DNA from 3 places in the Nocardioides marmoraquaticus genome. Region 3 is predicted to be linked to each of the others. Evidence: riboswitches for the same ligand, from Rfam matches in the RefSeq annotation. Region 3 holds a riboswitch; each other region holds the start of a gene.
The links. A riboswitch is a leader RNA that binds a small molecule or an ion and turns the genes downstream of it on or off. The one in region 3 is predicted to bind cobalamin.

Region 1 (2,190 bases), on a different contig from region 3:
GGCGTCGGGATGACGGCGGGAGAGGCGGAGCAGGCGTTCGACCGGTTCTGGCGGGGGCGCACGGCCCACGACGCCGCGGTGCCCGGCATCGGCGTCGGGCTCAGCCTGGTGCGCGACATCGTCACGGCCCACCACGGCGAGGTGACGCTACAGAGCGCCCCCGGGGCGGGAACCCGCGTCATCGTGCGGCTCCCGCGCAGCCCGGCCGCCGTGACCTGACCCCTGCGGTCCGCCGTGGGCCGGCCCCTCGAGACGGTCGTCGAGCGACCTCCTCAGGGAGCTGCCAGGCGGGTGGGCAGGCCGCGGTGGAGCACGCTGAGGCCGAGGGCCGCGAGGGCGATCACGGCGGGGTAGGCGCCGAGGCGCTCGGCGACCCCGAACGGCACCCCGAGCGGGGCCACCACCGCGAGCGAGCCCAGCAGCCCGACGACCCCGGCGGCCACGAGGCCGGCCCGCGACGTCCCGGCGAGGCGGAGGCCCAGGAGCAGCACCGCGAGGTTCTGCGCCGGGAACAGCGGGGTCGCGACCAGCAGGTGCAGCGGCCGGTCGACGTCGAGCGGCACGAGCCCGACCGCGGCCGTCGAGAGCCCGGCCAGGACGAGCAGCACCGCCGCAGCGGCGTACCGACGCACCAGCACGCCGACGGCGACCATCGCCGCCCCACCGACGAGCAGCCCGACGCTGAAGACCGGCCACCAGGGCGAGCAGAGGGCGGCGTCGCAGCGGACGACGCCGAGGTCGGAGATGGCGTCGCGGGTCCAGGAGTACGGCGTCGTGACCGCCGCCGCGACCACGGGCTGCACCGCCAGCGACGTCACGGTGAGCAGCAGCGCGACCCCCAGCAACCGCTCGCGCGTGCGCGTCACCGAGGTGTCCTCCGCGGGTGTTAGGTTCCTGGTGCCGTGGTGCACGGGAAGCCGGTCAGAGTCCGGCGCGGCCCTCGCCACTGTAGCCGTCGAGCGCGGCGACCCCCGCTGTCCGGGAGACCGGGCAGTGCCACGCAAGTGGGGCCACTGGGTGCCAGCCCGGGAAGGTCGGTCGCCGGGTGGTGACACGGAAGCCAGGAGACCGGCCACGGCGACCCCACCCGGGGTGAAGACATCCACGAGGGCTTGGAGCAGGTATTGGACGGGGCGACCCGTGACGGGCGGCGGTTGCTGCTCGTCGGGATGTCGGCGCGCGAGGCGGCCGACGACACGACGCTGCGTGCGCTCGCCGCGCCGTACGACGCCCACGTCGCGCACCTGCAGGTCGGCGACCCCTCGCTGCGCAGGGTGCTCGACCGCCTGGCCGACGACTCCGACGACCCGGTCGACGTCGTCGGGGTCTCGCAGGCGCGCCTCGCGCCCGGGGCGAGCTGGCTGCGACGCGTGGCCGGCCACTGGTGGCGCGAGCGCGAGGGTCGACGGCCCGAGGTCGCCGTCGCGCCCGCACTCGTCGAGGACGCCGACGTGCTCCGCGCGATCGTCTCGAGTCCTCCTGGCGCCGCCGGGGCACTGCTCCGCCCGCTCGACGGCCGCGAGGCGCCGATGGTCTCGGCCGCCTGGGAGGACGTGCCGACCCATGCCCACCAGGTGCTGCTCTGCCGCGGCCCGCGCTGCACCGCGAGGGGCGCCGAGACCGTCGCCGAGGCGCTCGTGCTCGAGCTGGTGCGGCTCGGGCAGGGCGACGACGACGTGCTGCTCACCCACACCGCCTGCCTGTTCCCCTGCAACCACGCCCCCGTGGTCGCGGTGCAGCCCGACGACACCTGGTATGGCGCCGTGACCCCCGACGCCGTACGACGCATCGCCACCGAGCACCTGGTCGGGCACCGACCGCCCACCGACCTCCAGCTGCCCCGCCACCGGAAGGCCCTCACGTGAAGATCGCGCTGCTCTCCACCTCCGACACCGACCTGCTCTCCGCGCGGGCCTCGGGAGCCGACTACGTCTGGGCCAACCCCGGTCGCCCCGGCCACCAGTCGATGGCGGCCACGATCGAGGACTGCGACCTCGTGGTCGGCCGCGTCCTCGGTGGCGCGGAGGACCTCTGCTCCGGCTTCGCCCGCATCAAGGCGACCGGGATGCCGATGGTCGTCCTCGGCGGCGAGCAGCAGCCGAGCGCCGAGCTGATGGAGCTCTCCAGCGTGCCGATCGGGGTCGCTGCCGAGGCCCACCGCTACCTGGCCGAGGGCGGCCCCGCCAACCT
Region 2 (2,190 bases), on a different contig from region 3:
CCTTCGTGGCTCGCTGCGCTCGCACCTCAGGGAGCGCGTCCAGGCGCCGGTCCCTGAGGAGCCCGCGAGGGACGAGCGGGCGTCACGAAGGGCCGCCCCTTCGTGGCTCGCTGCGCTCGCACCTCAGGGAGCGCGTCCAGGCGCCGGTCCCTGAGGAGCCCGCGAGGGACGAGCGGGCGTCACGAAGGGCCGCCCCTTCGTGGCTCGCTGCGCTCGCACCTCAGGGAGCGCGTTCAGACGCCGGTCCCTGAGGAGCCCGCGAGGGACGAGCGGGCGTCACGAAGGGCCGCCGCTTCGTGGCTCGCTGCGCTCGCACCTCAGGGAGCGCGTTCAGACGCCGGTCCCTGAGGAGCCCGCGAGGGACGAGCGGGCGTCACGAAGGGCCACCCCTCCGTGGCTCGCTGCGCTCGCACCTCAGGGAGCGCGTTCAGGCGCCGGTCCCTGAGGAGCCCGCGAGGGACGAGCGGGCGTCACGAAGGGCCGCCCCGTCGTGGCTCGCTGCGCTGTTGCCTCGGGGAGCATCGGCCGGGGCGCGGAGTCTCTAGGGTGGGCGCGTGGCGGAGCGGGAGGCGGCGGGGGCGCTGGAGCCGGCCGTGCTGGTCGCGCTGGTGCTGGCGCTGGCGGGGTTGCTGGGCCAGCTGGTGCTGGTCGTCTACCCGGAGGGCACCGGCTGGGTGCGGTGGCTGTGGCTCGCCGCGGGCCTCGTGCTGCTGTGGGGCATCGCCCGCTGGCACAGCCACGTCGCCCGGTGGGTGCTCCTGGTGTGGGGCGCCCTGGGGCTGTTCTCCTTCGCGACGGCGACCATCGCGGGCGACCCGACGCTGCTGCGCGGGCTCGCGCTCGTCGCGGCGTTCGGCGTGCAGCTGGTCGCGATGCTGCGACCCGCGGTGGGCGAGCACTGCCGCACGGGCCCGGGCGTATAGCCTCCAACCCAGCCACGAGGTGCCCCGGTGACGGGGAGAATCTGGGAAGCCGGTGCGAGTCCGGCACAGGCCCGCTGCGGTGACGCCGGCGTCGTACGCGTGCGATGCCCGACGAAGTCCGAAGACCGGCCTCGCGGCGCCCCACCAGCTGGCGACGAGCGGGAGCCTCACGTGCCACAGACCGATCCGACCCCACCTCCGACCTATCCGTTCGCGGCCGTGGTCGACCCCGGCGACATGTCGTTGGCGCTGGTGCTGACGACGATCTCGCCCGAGATCGGCGGCGTGCTGGTGCGCGGCGAGAAGGGCACCGCCAAGTCGACGATCGTGCGCGGCCTGGCGCGCGTGCTGCCGCCGATCGAGGTGGACGGCGAGCGGCGCGCCGTACGCCTCGTCGAGCTGCCCGTCGGTGCCACCGAGGACCGCGTGCTCGGCTCGCTGCACCTCGAGAAGGCGCTGGCCGACGGCACCGCGGAGTACGAGCCCGGCCTGCTGGTCAAGGCGCACCGCGGCCTGCTGTACGTCGACGAGGTCAACCTGCTGCACGACCACCTCGTCGACGTGCTGCTCGACGCCGCCGCCATGGGGCGCTGCACCGTCGAGCGCGACGGCGTCTCGGTCAGCCACGAGGCGAGGTTCGTGCTCGTCGGCACCATGAACCCCGAGGAGGGCGAGCTGCGCCCGCAGCTGCTCGACCGCTTCGGCCTCACCGTCGAGGTCGCCGCGCCGCGCGACCCGGCCGCGCGCACCGAGGTGGTGCGCCGCCGCATGGCGTACGACGCCGACCCCGCCGGGTTCGCCGCGCGCTGGCACGACGACGAGGCGGCGCTGACCGCCCGCCTGGCCGTGGCGCAGGCCGCCGTGCGCGAGGTCGAGCTGCCCGACGACATGCTGACCAGGATCGCCGAGACCTGCGCGGCCTTCGACGTCGACGGCCTCCGCGCCGACCTCGTCACCGCCCGCGCCGCCGTCGCGCACGCCGCGTGGGAGGGGCGTACGACGGTCACCCTCGCCGACGTCCGCGTCGCCGCACGTCTCGCGCTGCCGCACCGCCGCCGCCGCAACCCCTTCGACGCCCCCGGCCTCGACGAGGACCTGCTCGACGAGGTGCTGGGCGACGACGACCCGGAGCCCGACCCCGAGCCGCCGTCGCCGGACGGCGAGCCCGGGGACGACGGCGACGCCCAGAGTGACGGCGAGAGCGGCCCCGAGGCCGGGACGTCATCCGATCCGGTCGCCGGAGCGACCGAGCCGCATGACGTCCCGG
Region 3 (2,190 bases):
TTGCTGACCAAAACCTCTTCGAGCTCGCCCACGCGGTCAAGCGACACTCGGCGCTGCTTTAGACCTCGGTGCCTGCCACCTTCGTCGGGCGACGACGTCGACCCACAGCAGGAAGAGCGCGCCGGCAAGGGCCGCGACGGGCAGCGCCGCGCGATGGCCTCCGCCCACGGCGATGCGGGCGAGGTGGGGCACCACCAGGCCGACGAAGCCGATGCCCCCGGAGACCGCGACCAGGATCCCGACGAGCGCCGAGGTCAGCACGAAGAGCCCGACGCGCAGCCCGCGCACCGGCACCCCGACGGCGGCCGCGGTGTCGTCGCCGGTCGAGAGCGCGTCGAGCCAGCCGTGCATGCCGAGCAGCACCGCCATCGAGACGGCGACCGCGACGAGCGGTGGCAGCAGCTGGACCCACGAGGCACCGGCGAGCGAGCCGAGCAGCCAGAACAGCACCGACTCGGTGGCCCGCGGCTCGTTGCTGGCGAAGACCAGGAAGCTCGAGACCGACGAGAACGCCGACGACATCACCACCCCGGTGAGCACGAGCCGCAGCGGGGTCAGCCCTCCTTGGGCGAGCGAGACACCGAAGACGAGCGTGGTCGCCGCGAGCGCCCCGATGAGCGCACCGGCCGAGAGCGCCCAGACCCCCAGCGAGCCCAGCACGCCGAGCGCGATGACCGCGGTCGCCCCGACCCCGGCGCCGGCCGAGACGCCCAGCAGGTAGGGGTCGGCCAACGGGTTGCGGACCAGGGTCTGCATGGCCGCGCCCGCCACGGCGAGGCCGGCGCCCACCACGAGCGACAGCAGCACCCGCGGAGCACGCAGGTCCCAGACGATGGCGTCGTAGACCGGGTCGGGGCCCGGCTCCCCCGACAGCAGCCGGGCACGCAGCACCTCGACCACGCCGCCCGGGCGCAGCGGCTCGGAGCCGAGGCCGAGGTAGACGACGACGGAGACGCCGATGGCCAGCAGCAGCAGGACTCCGAGCGTCCAGGGCTGGCCCCGGCGGGCTCGCAGGGGACGCTCGGGTGAGGGGAGGCGCGTGGACGCCAGGCCGGGTTGGGCCAACGGGCGCTCTCGTCTGTCGGGGACCCGATGCGCGCGGGCCGGCGGCTGAGGAACGAGCCAGCCGGTCTTCGGACTCGGGATCGACCCGGCGAGACACCTTCCCAGGACCGGAGTCCCAGTGGTCCAACGTCTCGCCAGTCACCCTCACCACTGCGCGTCAGCTCCGGACTCTCCCCGGATTCCCGCACACCTCTCGGCGTGTTCTGGCTCAGCGCCGAGGTTACACGGCGGGAGCTTGCTGAACGTTGTCCGGCTGCTGCTGCTGCGACACTTCGAAGAGGACCGTTCGCAGCGAGTCCGCACCCCGCGGGGAGGCCCGCGTCGGTTCGCCCGGCAGCCCCTACTCGCGGGCGACGACGAGTCCAGTCGCCGCTGGCTGCCTGCGACGCGGCGCCAGCGAGTCCCGGCGCCGTCGCGGACAGAACCGCAGTGCTGAGCGAACCAGCCACGACCTTGATCAAGCCCCTACAAGCCGGAGTAGGAGTGCAAGCCACCCACCCACATGTTGACGCCGACGAAGTTGAACAGGAAGGCGACGTAGCCGGCTAGTGCGAGCCAGGTCGCCTTCTTGCCTCGCCAGCCGCCGGTCGCTTGGGCGTGGAGGTAGGCGGCATAGAGGACCCAGGTGATGAAAGCCCAGGTCTCCTTGGGGTCCCAGCCCCAGTAGCGGCCCCAGGAGTTCTCGGCCCAGATCGCACCAGCGATCACGGCGAAGGTCCAGATGGGGAACGCGATCGTGTACGCCGTTTGGGCGATCTGGTCGAAGGTCTCGCTCGGCCAGCCCCTGGCTCGACCGGGTGTCCGTGCGGCTCGGCGCACGCTGATGAGGTACAGCACCGAGACGAGGGCTCCGACGGTGAAGAGGCCGCCGGCGATGATGGCTGCCGCGACGTGGATGACGAGCCAGGCCGAGTCAAGCACCGGGATCAGTCCGGCTGCTGGGGTGTAAAGCACGGTGATGGCTAGGCCGAGGAAGAGGGCTGCAGCGGTCGCGACCCAGACGCCGACGAGTCGTACGGGCCGCGTGTTCGGCCGGCTGGCCAGGAGGAGATACGCGGCGACGGTCGTGAGGGTTCCGACGACGGCGAACTCATACATGTTGCTCCACGGGACCCGACCGGCCGC

Region 1: linked by a shared signal. The riboswitch ahead of ACYU8I_RS16415 ((2Fe-2S) ferredoxin domain-containing protein) and the one ahead of ACYU8I_RS09135 (FecCD family ABC transporter permease) in region 3 are both predicted to bind cobalamin.
Region 2: linked by a shared signal. The riboswitch ahead of ACYU8I_RS16505 (VWA domain-containing protein) and the one ahead of ACYU8I_RS09135 (FecCD family ABC transporter permease) in region 3 are both predicted to bind cobalamin.

Annotation. Positions count from the first base shown of each region.
Region 1 covers NZ_BAAHAA010000027.1:3,708-5,897, forward strand. Annotated here, with positions in the region: gene ACYU8I_RS16405 (ATP-binding protein) at 1-219, shown strand, start outside; gene ACYU8I_RS16410 (DUF998 domain-containing protein) at 273-866, opposite strand; cobalamin riboswitch at 887-1,091, shown strand; gene ACYU8I_RS16415 ((2Fe-2S) ferredoxin domain-containing protein) at 1,113-1,865, shown strand; gene ACYU8I_RS16420 (cobaltochelatase subunit CobN) at 1,862-2,190, shown strand, end outside.
Region 2 covers NZ_BAAHAA010000027.1:23,975-26,164, reverse strand. Annotated here, with positions in the region: gene ACYU8I_RS16510 (hypothetical protein) at 555-923, shown strand; cobalamin riboswitch at 924-1,071, shown strand; gene ACYU8I_RS16505 (VWA domain-containing protein) at 1,095-2,190, shown strand, end outside.
Region 3 covers NZ_BAAHAA010000009.1:80,996-83,185, forward strand. Annotated here, with positions in the region: gene ACYU8I_RS09130 (alpha-amylase family glycosyl hydrolase) at 1-62, shown strand, start outside; partial or broken gene ACYU8I_RS09135 (FecCD family ABC transporter permease) at 85-1,014, opposite strand; cobalamin riboswitch at 1,108-1,288, opposite strand; gene ccsB (c-type cytochrome biogenesis protein CcsB) at 1,531-2,190, opposite strand, start outside.